3 regions of the Nonomuraea sp. NPDC049158 genome follow, and region 1 is predicted to be linked to each of the others. Evidence: riboswitches for the same ligand, from Rfam matches in the RefSeq annotation. Region 1 holds a riboswitch; each other region holds the start of a gene.
What was found. Region 1 has a riboswitch for cobalamin ahead of cobN (cobaltochelatase subunit CobN). Riboswitches for the same ligand answer to the same signal wherever they lie in the genome.
Positions count from the first base shown of each region.

Region 2: it holds a riboswitch for cobalamin, as region 1 does, so the genes downstream of both, AB0B61_RS50300 (ABC transporter substrate-binding protein) here and cobN (cobaltochelatase subunit CobN) in region 1, are expected to answer to the same signal.
Region 3: it holds a riboswitch for cobalamin, as region 1 does, so the genes downstream of both, AB0B61_RS36300 (ribonucleoside-diphosphate reductase subunit alpha) here and cobN (cobaltochelatase subunit CobN) in region 1, are expected to answer to the same signal.

Region 1 is NZ_JBEZDM010000062.1:14,762-19,022, forward strand. Features, by position in the region: gene AB0B61_RS55060 (precorrin-8X methylmutase) at 1-547, opposite strand, end outside; gene cobG (precorrin-3B synthase) at 585-1,790, opposite strand; cobalamin riboswitch at 1,819-2,007, shown strand; gene cobN (cobaltochelatase subunit CobN) at 2,042-4,261, shown strand, end outside.
Region 2 is NZ_JBEZDM010000045.1:56,345-60,605, reverse strand. Features, by position in the region: gene AB0B61_RS50305 (iron ABC transporter permease) at 1-863, opposite strand, end outside; gene AB0B61_RS50300 (ABC transporter substrate-binding protein) at 875-1,843, opposite strand; cobalamin riboswitch at 1,916-2,036, opposite strand; gene AB0B61_RS50295 (Gfo/Idh/MocA family oxidoreductase) at 2,044-2,907, opposite strand; gene AB0B61_RS50290 (SDR family oxidoreductase) at 3,193-4,008, opposite strand; gene AB0B61_RS50285 (cytochrome P450) at 4,005-4,261, opposite strand, start outside.
Region 3 is NZ_JBEZDM010000021.1:161,082-165,342, forward strand. Features, by position in the region: gene AB0B61_RS36290 (SAM-dependent methyltransferase) at 1-381, shown strand, start outside; gene AB0B61_RS36295 (tripartite tricarboxylate transporter substrate-binding protein) at 488-1,453, shown strand; cobalamin riboswitch at 1,458-1,652, shown strand; gene AB0B61_RS36300 (ribonucleoside-diphosphate reductase subunit alpha) at 1,778-3,949, shown strand; gene AB0B61_RS36305 (ribonucleotide-diphosphate reductase subunit beta) at 3,976-4,261, shown strand, end outside.

The DNA.
Region 1 (4,261 bases):
CCAGGTATTCCAGGTCGCTGTCGGCCAGGGCCCGCTTGGACTCGGCCGCGCCGATGAAGCCGACCGGCACGCCGAGCACCGCCGCCGGTCTGCCTGCCCCCTCGGCGACCAGTTCGAGCAGCCGGAACAGGGCCGTCGGGGCGTTGCCGATCGCCACCACCGCGCCCTCCAGCCGGTCGCGCCACAACTCCAGGGCGGCGGCGCTGCGGGTGGTGCCGAGGCGTTCGGCCAGCTCCGGCACGCCTGGCTCGCCCAGAGTGCACACCACGTCGTTGTCGGCGGGCAGTCTGCGCCTGGTGACGCCGGAGGCGACCATCTGCGCGTCGCACAGCACGGGCGCGCCGCGTCGCAGCGCCTCGCGGGCCCGGACGACCACCGCAGGCGACCAGTCCAGGTCGGCGACGAGGTCGGTCATGCCACACGCGTGGATCATCCGCACCGCCACCTGGGCCACATCCGGGGGCATCCCGGTGAGATCGGCCTCGGCACGGATGGTCGCGAACGAGCGCCGGTAGATCTCGGCGCCGTCGCGCAGGTAGTCGGTCACTGCTGCCTTTCCTCGTATCGGTCGAAGCCGGCCACTATCACGGCAGCCGCTCCTCGTATCCGTCGGCGGTGGCCACCATCTGGAGCACTCGGCCGCGGGGCAGTCCGCAGCGCCGCTCGCAACCGGCCCAGTGCACCGGCGTCGCAGCGGGCGCGTCCAGGGTCGCCACCCACCGCCGTACGTCCTCCTGCACGTCCGCCAGCGATTTGGCGCAGCCGGGACGTCCGGTGCAGGCACTCACGCCGACCCAGGGAGATGCCGGATCGGTCACCAGCCCGGCCGTGGACAGCTGCCGCACCGCCCGCTCGGCCGCGGCGGGGGACAGGTCCAGCAGGACGACCGTCCGCCACGGCGTCAGCCGTACGGGAACCGCCCCACCGTCGTCGGCGGTGTCGGCGATCGCGCGTACCTGAGCGGCGGACAGCCGCCCGAGCGGCACCACGGCCTCCAGCGCCACACGGCCGTCCCGCTGATCGACAGGTCCGGGGCGACGGGCAGGGGAGACAGGGGAGGCGTCCATGGCGGTCGTCGCCCGGTCGTCCGCCGCGCCCAGGTGGGCGGCGATCCGGGCAGGGCCGTCCGCTAACTCCGCGATCCGCCACGCGGCCCGGTCACGATCGGAAAGGCCGCGCTCCCGTTCGTCGAGGAACGCTTCGGCGGCGGCGATCAGCTGCCCGACCGCCGCGTCACGAGCCACGACAAGCCCGGTGTCCACGCCCGCCAGCAGCAGCGACACCCAGGCGTCACCGCCCGCCGCCGCAGGCACGAGAGTGACATCAGCGGCCAGTTGCCGCATGTCACCCGTGCCGTCGTCCAGCGCGAACAGAAAGCGCCCCGGCAGCCCGGCCAGCCCCGCCCGCGCACACAGAGCCAGGTCCAGCGCCTCCACCAGGGGCTGCGTGTCCAGCAGACCCGCGGGACCGCGGCCGCCGAGCGGTGAGGCGACGATGTTGCGTACCCGTTCGTGCGCGGCCGAGGGGAGCAGGCCGGCGGCGGCGATCCGTTCGGCGAAGGCGGCCGGCGCGCGCAGACCCCGCACCTGTACGTTCGCCCGCGACGTGAGCTCGACCACCCCGGAGCCCAGCTCAGCCGCGCAGGCCGCCAGCTCGCGGAGCTGCCCGCCGGAGATCGCGCCGCCGGGCAGGCGGACCCGGGCCAGCGGCCCGTCGGCGGCCTCGTGCACCTGGAGCGCTCCCGGACAGGCGTCGGGCCGGACCCGTCCGGAAAAGTCGGCTATGGACACGATGAGGATGGTAACGCCACTTCTGGTGGAGGTTGATCCTGCCGTAGGCTCCTGGGTAGGCGATGGCAAAGGGAGGAAGCCGGTGCGAATCCGGCGCGGTCCCGCCACTGTGACCGGGGAGCGAACCCCACCGCAGGCCACTGCCCGGCAACGGGTGGGAAGGCCGGGGTGAGCGCTGATCCGGGAGCCAGGAGACTCCTGCCGTCGCGACACCCACGACCGGGGCGAGGACCCCGAGGGAGGATCGCGCCGTGCCTGGCGACAGCCGTACCGTCCTGCTGCTCTCCACCTCCGACACCGATCTGCTGAGCGCGCGTGCCTGTGGCGCCGCCTACCGCCTGGGCAATCCCGCCCGGCTCGCCCCCGACGATCTGCCCGGCCTGCTGGAGGGGGCCGACCTGGTCGTCGTACGACTGCTCGGCGGGCGCCGCGCCTGGCAGGAGGGGCTCGACGCGCTGCTGGCCGGGCCCCGTCCGGTCGTGGTGCTGGGCGGTGAGCAGGCGCCGGACGCCGAGCTGATGGAGCTGTCCACGGTACGCGGCGGCGTCTGCGCCGACGCGCACGCGTACCTGGCGCACGGCGGGCCCGCCAACCTGACCGAGCTGCACGCCTTCCTGTCCGACACCGTCCTGCTGACCGGGCGCGGATTCGCGCCGCCGGAGCCCACGCCGTCCTGGGGGCGGCTGGAGCGCGAGGCACGGTCACAGGAAGGGCCCGTGATCGGGGTGCTCTACTACCGGGCGCACCACATGGCGGGCAACACGTCCTTCGTCGAGACGCTCTGCGCCGCCGTCGAGGAGGCGGGCGGGCAGGCGCTGCCGGTGTTCTGCTCCTCGTTGCGTACCGCCGAACCCGAGCTGCTGGACACCCTGCGGGCCGCCGACGCGCTGGTGGTGACCGTACTGGCGGCGGGCGGCTCGCGTCCCGCGACGGCGGGCGCGGGCGGGGACGACGAGGCGTGGGACGTGGGCGCGCTGGCCGCGCTCGACGTGCCGATCCTGCAAGGCCTGTGCCTGACCACGTCCAGGCAGGCGTGGGAGGACAACGACGACGGCCTCTCGCCGCTGGACGCCGCCTCGCAGGTGGCCATCCCCGAGTTCGACGGGCGGATCATCACGGTTCCGTTCTCCTTCAAGGAGATCGACCCGGACGGGCTGACCGTCTACGTCGCCGACCCGGAGCGGGCCGCGCGGGTGGCGGGCATCGCCGTACGCCACGGGCTGCTGCGCCACACCCCGCCCGGCGGGCGGCGGCTGGTGGTGATGCTGTCGGCGTACCCGACCAAGCACTCCCGCGTCGGCAACGCCGTCGGCCTGGACACCCCCGCCAGCACCGTACGGCTGCTGGCCCGGCTCGCCGAAGCGGGCTACGACCTGGGCGAGGGCTTCCCCGGCGTGGCCGAGCAGGACGGCGACGCGCTCATCCACGCGCTCATCGCCGCGGGCGGCCAGGACCAGGACTGGCTGACCGAGGAGCACCTGGCGGGCAATCCGGTACGCATCCCCGCCGCCACCTACGAGCGCTGGTACCGTACGCTCCCCGCCGCCCTGCGCACCGGGATCGAGCGGCACTGGGGACCCCCGCCCGGCGAGCTGTTCGTCCATGACGGCGACATCGTCCTGGCGGCGCTGCGCGCCGGGAACGTGGTGGTGATGGTCCAGCCGCCGCGCGGCTTCGGCGACAACCCGATCGCCATCTACCACGACCCCGACCTGCCGCCCAGCCACCACTACCTGGCCGCCTACCGCTGGCTGTCGGCCGAGTTCGGCGCGCACGCGATGGTGCACGTGGGCAAGCACGGCAACCTGGAATGGCTGCCGGGCAAGTCGGCCGGTATGTCCGCCTCGTGCGCCACCGACGCGGCCATCGGCGACCTGCCGCTGATCTACCCGTTCCTGGTCAACGATCCGGGCGAGGGCACCCAGGCCAAGCGGCGGGCGCACGCGGTGCTGGTGGACCACATGGTGCCGCCGATGGCGCGGGCGGAGACGTACGGCGACATCGCCCGGCTGGAACAGCTCCTGGACGAGCACGCCACCATCGCCGCCATGGACCCGGCCAAGCTCCCCGCGATCCGCGCCCAGATCTGGACACTGATCCAGGCCGCCCGGCTCGACCACGACCTCGGGCTGGCGGATCGGCCGCACGACACCGAGTTCGACGACTTCATCCTGCACGTGGACGGCTGGCTCTGCGAGGTGAAGGACGCGCAGATCCGCGACGGCCTCCACGTGCTCGGCCAGGCGCCGACCGGGCAGGTCAGGGTGGACCTGGTGCTGGCCATGCTGCGCGCCAGACAGATGTGGTCGGGCCGCGAGACGCTGCCCGGCTTACGTGAGGCACTCGGCCTGGCCGAGGACGGTACGGCGGGGCTGGCCGACGTGGACCGGGCCGAGACGACCGCCCGCGCCCTGGTGGCGGCGATGGAGGAGCGAGGCTGGGCGCCGGAGGCGGCCGAGGAGGTGGCGCGG
Region 2 (4,261 bases), on a different contig from region 1:
GCGGCGCCGCCGATCAGCGACAGCGGCAGCACGATGCGGTAGGAGCCGCCCGCCAGCCGCCTGACCACATGCGGGATGACGATCCCGACGAACCCGATGAGCCCGCTCACCGCCACGGCCGCCGCGGTGGCCAGGGAGGCGGCGAGCAGGACCGCCAGCCGTACCCGCCCGGCGCGGACGCCGAGGCTGGTGGCCTCCTCGTCCCCCACCGAGAGCACGTCCAGCATCCGCCCGTGCGCGAGCAGCAGCACGGCCGAGACGACGGCGTACGGCAGGACCAGCCAGAACTGGTCCCAGCCGCCGCCCACATCACCCAGGATCCAGGAGTAGATGCGCTGCAACTGCTCGACCTTGAACTGCTGGATGAACGTCTGGATCGCGGTGAGGAACGAGGTGACGGCCACTCCGGCGAGCACCAGCGTGGCGGTGCCGCCCGAGCGCCCGGCGGTGTTGCCGAGCACGTACGCGAGGAACACCCCGCCGACCGCCCCGGCGAAGGCGGCCACCGGGATGCCGACGACGGGGGTCGGCACGAGCACGATGACCACGGTGGTGGTCAGCCCGGCTCCGGCCGCGGCGCCCAGCAGGTACGGGTCGGCCAGCGGGTTCCGGAACACCCCCTGATAGCCGGCCCCCGCGATGGCCAGCAGCCCGCCGACCACGGCCGCCACCAGCACCCTGGGCAGCCGCAGCTCGAACAGCAGCCCCTTCTCCACGGGTGCCAGCCCCGAGTCCACGTTCACGTACGGCAGCCAGTCGAGGGCCTGGAGCACCACCTGCCACGGCGAGATGTCGGCGGCCCCGCCGAGCAGCCCGGCGACCATGGAGACGGCGAGCACGGCCAGCGCGCCCGCCGTCCACATCGGTCTGGACCTCACTGGCGGGTGGCCGCCTTGCCGACGGCGTCACTGATGGTCTGCGCCAGGTCGACGACCCGCGGGCCCCAGCGCGAGGCGATGTCGTCGTCGAGCTGGATCACCTGGTCGCCCTTGACGGCCGACAGTCCCTTCCAGCCGGGGCGCTTGGCCAGCGTGTCCTTGCTCTGCTGGCAGCACTTCACGTCCGCCAGGAAGATCAGGTCGGGGTCGGCCTGGGCGACGAACTCCGCCGACAGCTTGGGGTAGCCGCCCGCCGGGTCCGGCGCCTTGTCGGCGATGTTGGTGAGGCCGAACATGGCGTAGATCTGCCCGATGAACGTACTGGACGTCGCCGCGTAAGGGGTCTGGTCGAGTTCGTGGTAGTAGGTGAGCTTCTTGTCCTTGGGGGCGTTCGCCGAGAGCTTGTCCAGGGACGTCTTCATGCCTGTCACGACTTGTCCGGCCTTTTCGGTGTTGCCGGTGGCGGCACCGAGGTCGGCGATCTCGTCGTACGCCTCGTCGAGCTTGGTGGCGGCGGGCTCCAGCAGGACCGGCACGTTCACCTTGCCCAGCTCCGCGACGATCTTGTCGATGTCGTTGGAGACGATGACCAGGTCGGGCTTCTGGGCGACGATGGCCTCGACGTTCGGCTTGAAGCCGGACAGGTCGGTCTTGGGGACACCGGCCGGGTAGTTGGACTGGTCGTCCACCGCGATGACCTGCGGGCCCGCGCCGATGGCGAAGAGCGTCTCGGTGTGGCTGGCGGAGAGCGAGACGATCCGCTCCGGCCTCTTGGCGATGGTGACCTTGCCGTTGCCCGCCTCGACCGTCACGGGGAAGGCGGCGGAACTGGTCGAGCCGGTCGTGCCGGTGGAGCCGGTGGGGCTCGCGGGTGACGGGGTGGTGGTAGTGCTGGTCTGACCGCATCCGGTCAGAACGAGCGTTCCCAGCAGCGCGCCCGCGAAGGCCGTGCGTACGGGCCTCACGAGAAGTCCTTTCACACTGTCGGAACCGAGAGACCCGCTTGAGAGCGACGGATCACCCTTTTCCACGAGGGTTGATGACGTCAGCGCGGAGGCAGGCGACCTGGCTATGACAGTTGCGGGACAGCGCCGGACTCGCACCGGACTTCGCTGCAACTCTGCGCGTCGGACAGACGCTATCAATGCGCCAGATGGGCGTTAAGTCAAGGGGTGCCCAATTGGGCTTCCGCCTCGGCGATGATCTCCTGCAACCTGAGCCCGTGGGCCGCGTCCAGCGGGTGGCCGCCGCCCTGGCGTACGGTCCGCGCGAACTCCTCGGCGAGGGTCTCGAACAGATCGTCGTCGTCACCGGGCAGCAGCGTCACGCTGCCGGTCCTGCCGTACACCGCGACGCCGGCCGGCGGCAGGTCACCGGCGGCGGCCATGCACATCGAAGCCTCGCTGACCGCGCCGCCCTCATGATCGAGCAACAGTCCGGTCCAGCCGAGCGGGTTGCCGTGCGCGCGTACGCCGATCACCCGGCCGAGCGCGGCGTCGAGCAGATCGACCACGTGCGGCCCGACGTCCAGGAGCGCCCCGCGCTCGAGCCGCCACGGGGTGCCGAACGGGTGGTCGCCCAGCAGAACATTGGAGATGTTCGCGGCGTGACCGCCGAACGCCTCGATATCCGCGCAGCGCGCCAGGAACTCCCTGACCGACTTCATATAACGCATGCTGAGCACCATCTGGGAGGCCACACCGGCCTCCCGCACGGCGTCGGCGAGCCGCCGCGCGTTCTCCAGCGAGTCGGCGAGCGGCTTCTCCAGCAGCAACGCCTTCCCGGCCCGCGCCGCACGTACCCCCAATTCGGCCTGTACGCCCGGCGGCACGCAGAACGCCACGGCCTCGCACGCGTCGAACAACTCCTCGACCCGCTCGAACACCGGCGCCCCCAGCCGGGCGGCGGCCTCCGGACGCCGGGCCCACACCCCGGCGAACCGGAGATGCGGACTCTTGGCCAGCATGGGCGCGTGCGCCCGCTCCGCCCACGGCCCCGCCCCGACCAACCCGACCGACACCGGCTCCATTCATCCCCCTTGATCCGCCACAACCCTATTGCGGCGCCCATGAATGTTCTCCGGGTATCCGGTCTTCCGCTCCCGGGGAGAAGGCATCCCTCTACAGGGGCCCGACCACGAGGGATCGTCTTCCTCCGCTCGCCCGAAGCGGGTACGCCTCTAAGGACCCCAGCCACCACGGACCGTTTCTTCCTCTCCCCCGAAGGGCGAATCCTCTAAAGGACCCCAGCCACCACAGACCGTCACAGGAGGTCGAGACGGTCGTGTGACGAACCACCCCGGAGAACCCGGGGGTCACTCCGCCGCGTCGCGCCATTGGCGCAGGGCGTGCTCGGGGCGGTGGGCCAGGGTGCCGGAGTCGATGACGATCGTCTGTCCGGTGATGCACCGCGACTCACCCGAGGCGAGGAAGGCGACGAGGTCGGCCACGTCGTCCGGGGTGCAGGCCCAGGGCAGCAGCCGCTCGGCCGCCTTGTCGGCCAGCCGCTCCCGGCCCAGGGCCTGTGCGGCGGCGTCGGTCAGGACCAGGGCGGGCGCGACGGCGTTGCAGCGGATGCCGCGTGAGCCGTACTTGGTGGCCACGTACCGCACGAAACCGGTCAGCGCCGCCTTGGAGGTGCCGTACGCGACGTGCGCGACGTCACCCAGCAGGCCCGAGACCGACGAGGTGACGACGAAGGCGCCGCCGTCGGCCATCACGGGGGCCGCGTGCTTGACCATGAGCAGGCAGCCGCGCAGGTTCACCGCCATCGTGCGGTCCCAGACGGCGACGTCGAGGTCCTCGAGATCGTGGTCGCGGCCGTAGGTGCCGGGACCGAGCGCGGCGGCGTTGGAGTGGACGACGTCCAGGCGGCCGAACGAGGCGAGCAGCTCGCCGATCGCCCCGGCCACCTGCTTCTCGTCCGACACGTCGCAGACGAGCGCCGCGGCCGTGCCGCCCCTGGCGCGGATGGCGGTGGCGACCGACTTGGCGCCCGCCGCGTTCACGTCCAGGACGCCCACGCAGGCGCCCTCGGCGGCCAGGCGCGCCGCGCACGCCGCGCCGATGCCCGACCCCGCGCCCGTCACCAGGGCCACCCGCCCGTCGAACCGGCCCGGCGCGCCACTCACCACGTCACCCGCAGGGCTGTCAGTCCCCGGCCCACGATGGACTTGCGGTAGACGATGGGTTCGTCGGCGAGTCTGAGGGTGGGCAGGCGGCGGCCGAGCACCTCGAGCGCGGTGCGGAGTTGCAGACGGCCGAGCGCGGCGCCCACGCAGAAGTGGATGCCGTAGCCGAACACCATGTGGGCGTCGGCGTTGGCCCGGTCGATGACGAACCGGTCCGGGTCGGGGAAGACGGTCTCGTCGTGGGCGGCGGAGT
Region 3 (4,261 bases), on a different contig from region 1:
GCGTCCCGCTTCCTCGACCTGCACGAGCCGGTGGGCGTCCTGCTGGTCTCGATCCTGCACTTCATCCCGGACGCCCGCGACCCGGGCAAGATGGTGACCAGGCTGCGCGAGGCGGTGGCGCCCGGCAGCTACCTGGTGCTCACCCACGCGACCTCGCGGGGGCGGTTCGACGAGGGCGCCACGCCGCTGCGCCGGCCCACGCCGGCCGGGGCCGGCACCGACCGGACGCCGAGGGAGATCCGGGCGTTCTTCGGGGACTTCGCGCTGGTCGAGCCGGGCCTGGTGCACGCCCCGGACTGGCGGCCCGACCGGCCCAGGCTGGTCAGCGAGCCCTCGCTGCCGTCGTACCTGCTCGTCGGTGTGGGCGAGAAAACTTCATAGTTCTTCCCGACTTTTCGTGATCCCAGATAATCACAACCCTGATGTGTAACAGTGCGTTAAGTGTCAGTGACGTGGGGTAGTTAATGGGGTGCGAGGGGAGGACGCCATGCGCCGACGGGGGTTCTTCGCGCTCGGGCTGGCGGTGGCGGCCTGCGCGACAGGATGTGGCACGGAGGGGAGCCTCGGCGGACGTGCCGTCAGCGCGGCCGGCCTCTCGGGGCGCTTCGCGATCGTCCCCGGCGCCGGACGCTGGGCCCGCGTCACCAAAGCGCTCGTCAAGACCGCCCGCGACGCCGGTTTCCCGGTCTCCGGCACCCCGCCCGTCACCCGGATCACCGTCACCGGGCTGCCCGCGCTGGCCGCGACCGAGCTCAACAACGGGCTGTCGCTGCTCGACACCGCCACGCCGCTGGCCCGGCTCACCGGCCAGATCGAGGTGGTGGTGGTGCCCGCCCACTCCAAGTTCGCCACCTTCGACCAGTTCGGCGCGCAACTGGTCGCCCACCCCGACCGCACGCCGCTGACGGGCGGACCGCAGGGCGAGCCCGACCACCTGCTGTTCGGGCTGATCGCCAAGGGTCTCGGCGCCGACACCCGGCAGGTCGACTACACCGGCTTTCCCGGCAGCGAGGAGGCTGCGGCCGCGCTCCTGGGCGGCAAGGCCGCCGCGGCGACCGGCACGCTCGCGGACTGGCGCCGCGCCATCGGCAAGGGCCTGGTCAGGGTGCTCGCCGTCTCCAGCGCGCGCCGGGTGGACGGCATCGAGGCGCCGAGCCTGCTGGAGTGCGGGGTACGGGTGGACTTCGCCGACTGGTGCGCGGCCGTGGGGCCCGAGGGCATGTCCGACGACGGGAAGGCCATCGCCATCCGGCTCTGCGACGAGGTCACGGGGTCCGACTCGTGGCGGGCGGCCTGCCGGGCGGAGGGATGGACCTCGCTCCCGCTCAGCGGCGACGACTTCGAACAGTGGCTGGCCTCGGAGATCGGCAGGACCAGGGCGGTGCTCCGCGATCTGGGCATGCTCGACGCGGGCGACACAACATGCTGGGGTAGTTGCGCCAACGGCCACTAGATGTAGGATCCTGCTCGTCGCTGGTTCGCCCCTCGGGGCGGAGCAAAAGGGAACCCGGTGCGATTCCGGGGCTGCCCCGCAGCGGTGAGCGGGAACGACCGCCGTCACGAGCACTGGAGACTTCCGGGAAGCGACGGCCAGTAGGAAGCCTCGACCATGCCCGCGAGCCCGAAGACCTGCCGGTGACGTTGGGGGAGCCGGCCGGCTCCGCCCATCGAAGTGTCCATGGCCTCGAGGGAGGGCCGGGGGCGTCGCGGCCGGGGATTCCAGGGCCGTCGTGCTCTCGCGCGCCCTCACGGGGATGAGCTCGCGAGGAGAGAGCACGTGACGCAGATCATTGAGACTGATGGTCGGCCGGTCGCCATTGACCGGCGGCTGGCGATCGAGGAGGCCGCCGCCCGGGTGATCACCGATCCGGCGAACTCCCGGCTCGCCGCCCGGCTCCTGGCCGAGGAGATCGCCGACGAGGCGGCCGGGCACGGCGTGCGGACCTTCTCCGAGTCCATCGCCGCCACCCACGCCGCCGGGCTGATCCAGGACTCGCTCGCCGCGTTCGTCGGCGCGCACGCCGCCGAGCTCGACGCGCTCGTCTCCGGCGAGGCGGACGACCGCTTCGAGTACTTCGGCCTGCGTACGGTCTATGACCGCTACCTGCTGCGGCACCCGGAGTCGCGGACGGTGCTCGAACGGCCGCAGCACTTCCTGCTGCGCGTGGCCTGCGGTCTGTCGGAGACGGTCGCCGAGGCCGCCGAGCTGTACGGCCTCATGTCCACGCTGTCGTACCTGCCGAGCTCGCCGACGCTGTTCAACTCGGGTTCGCGCCGGCCGCAGCTGTCGTCGTGCTTCCTGCTCGACTCGCCGCGCGACGAGCTCGAGTCGATCTACGACCGCTACGGGCAGGTGGCCAGGCTGTCGAAGTACGCCGGGGGCATCGGCATCTCGTGGACCCGGGTGCGCTCGCGCGGATCCCTCATCAGGGGCACCAACGGGCACTCCAACGGCATCGTGCCCTGGCTGCGTACGCTCGACTCCTCCGTCGCCGCCGTCAACCAGGGCGGCCGCCGCAAGGGCGCGGCCTGCGTCTACCTGGAGACCTGGCACGCCGACGTCGAGGAGTTCCTGGAGCTGCGTGACAACACGGGCGAGGACGCCCGGCGTACGCACAACCTCAACCTGGCCAACTGGGTGCCGGACGAGTTCATGCGGCGGGTGGAGGCCGACGAGGTCTGGTCGCTGTTCGACCCCAAGGAGGTCCCCGACCTCACCGACCTGTACGGCGAGGCGTTCACCCGCGCCTACCGCGCCTACGAGGCCGACGGCCGCTACGTCCGGCAGCTGCCCGCCCGGAGCCTCTACGGCCGGATGATGCGTACTCTCGCCCAGACCGGCAACGGCTGGATGACCTTCAAGGACGCCGCCAACCGCACCTCCAACCAGACGGCCCGGCCCGAGAACGTCATCCACCTGTCCAACCTGTGCACCGAGATCCTCGAGGTCACCAGCGACGGCGAGACGGCGGTGTGCAACCTCGGCTCGATCAACCTCGCCGCCCACCTGACCGCCGAGGGCGTCGACTGGGCCCGGCTGCGCACCACCGTCCGTACGGCGGTGCGCTTCCTGGACCGGACCATCGACCTGGGCTTCTACCCGACCGCCCAGGCCGAGGCGGCCAACAAGCGCTGGCGGCCGATCGGGCTCGGCGTGATGGGCCTGGCCGACGTCTTCTTCGCGCTCAGGCTGCCGTTCGACTCGCCCGAGGCGCTCGGGCTGTCGACCCGCGTCGCCGAGGAGATCGCGCTGGCCGCCTACGACACCTCCGCCGACCTGGCCGTGGAGCGCGGCCGGCATCCGTCGTACGAGGAGACCAGGGCGGCGGGCGGCGTCCTGCACCCCGACCACTACGGCGCCGCCGCGTGGCCGCGCTGGGCGGAGCTGCGCGCGAAGATCGCCGCGACCGGGCTGCGTAACTCGCTGATGGTCGCCATCGCCCCGACCGCGACCATCGCCTCCATCGCCGGGTGCTACGAGTGCATCGAGCCGCAGGTGTCCAACGTGTTCAAGCGCGAGACGCTGTCAGGGGAGTTCCTCCAGGTCAACCGCTACCTGGTGGCCGACCTGCAGGCCCGCGGGCTGTGGACGCAGCGGATGCGCGACGACCTCAAGCGGGCGGACGGCTCGGTCCAGGACATCGCCGGCCTCCCCGACGACCTCAAGACCTTGTACCGCACGGCCTGGGAGCTGCCGCAGAAGGCGCTCATCGACCTGGCCGCGGCCCGCCAGCCGTACATCGACCAGTCGCAGTCGCTCAACCTGTTCATGGCCAGCCCGACGATCGGGAAGCTGTCCTCGATGTACGCCTATGCCTGGAAGCAGGGCCTGAAGACCACCTACTACCTGCGCTCGCGCCCGGCCACCCGGATCGCCCAGACGACGATCGCGCTCGACGCCGTCGCCTGCTCCTTGGAGAACCCGGAAACCTGCGAAGCCTGCCAGTAGTAGCCCCTCGAACGGAGACCCCCGCAATGCTGCTCGACCCTGGCATGGACCTGACCCTGCGCCCCATGCGTTACCCGGACTTCTACGAGCGCTATCGCGCCGCGATCCGCAACACCTGGACCGTCGAGGAGGTGGAGCTGCACTCCGACCTCGCCGACCTGGCCAGGATGACGCCGCAGGAGCGCCACCTGATCAACCGGCTGGTCGCCTTCTTCGCCACCGGCGACTCCATCGTGGCCAACAACCTCGTGCTCAACCTCTATCAGCACGTCAACGCCCCCGAAGCGCGCCTCTACCTCAGCAGGCAGCTGT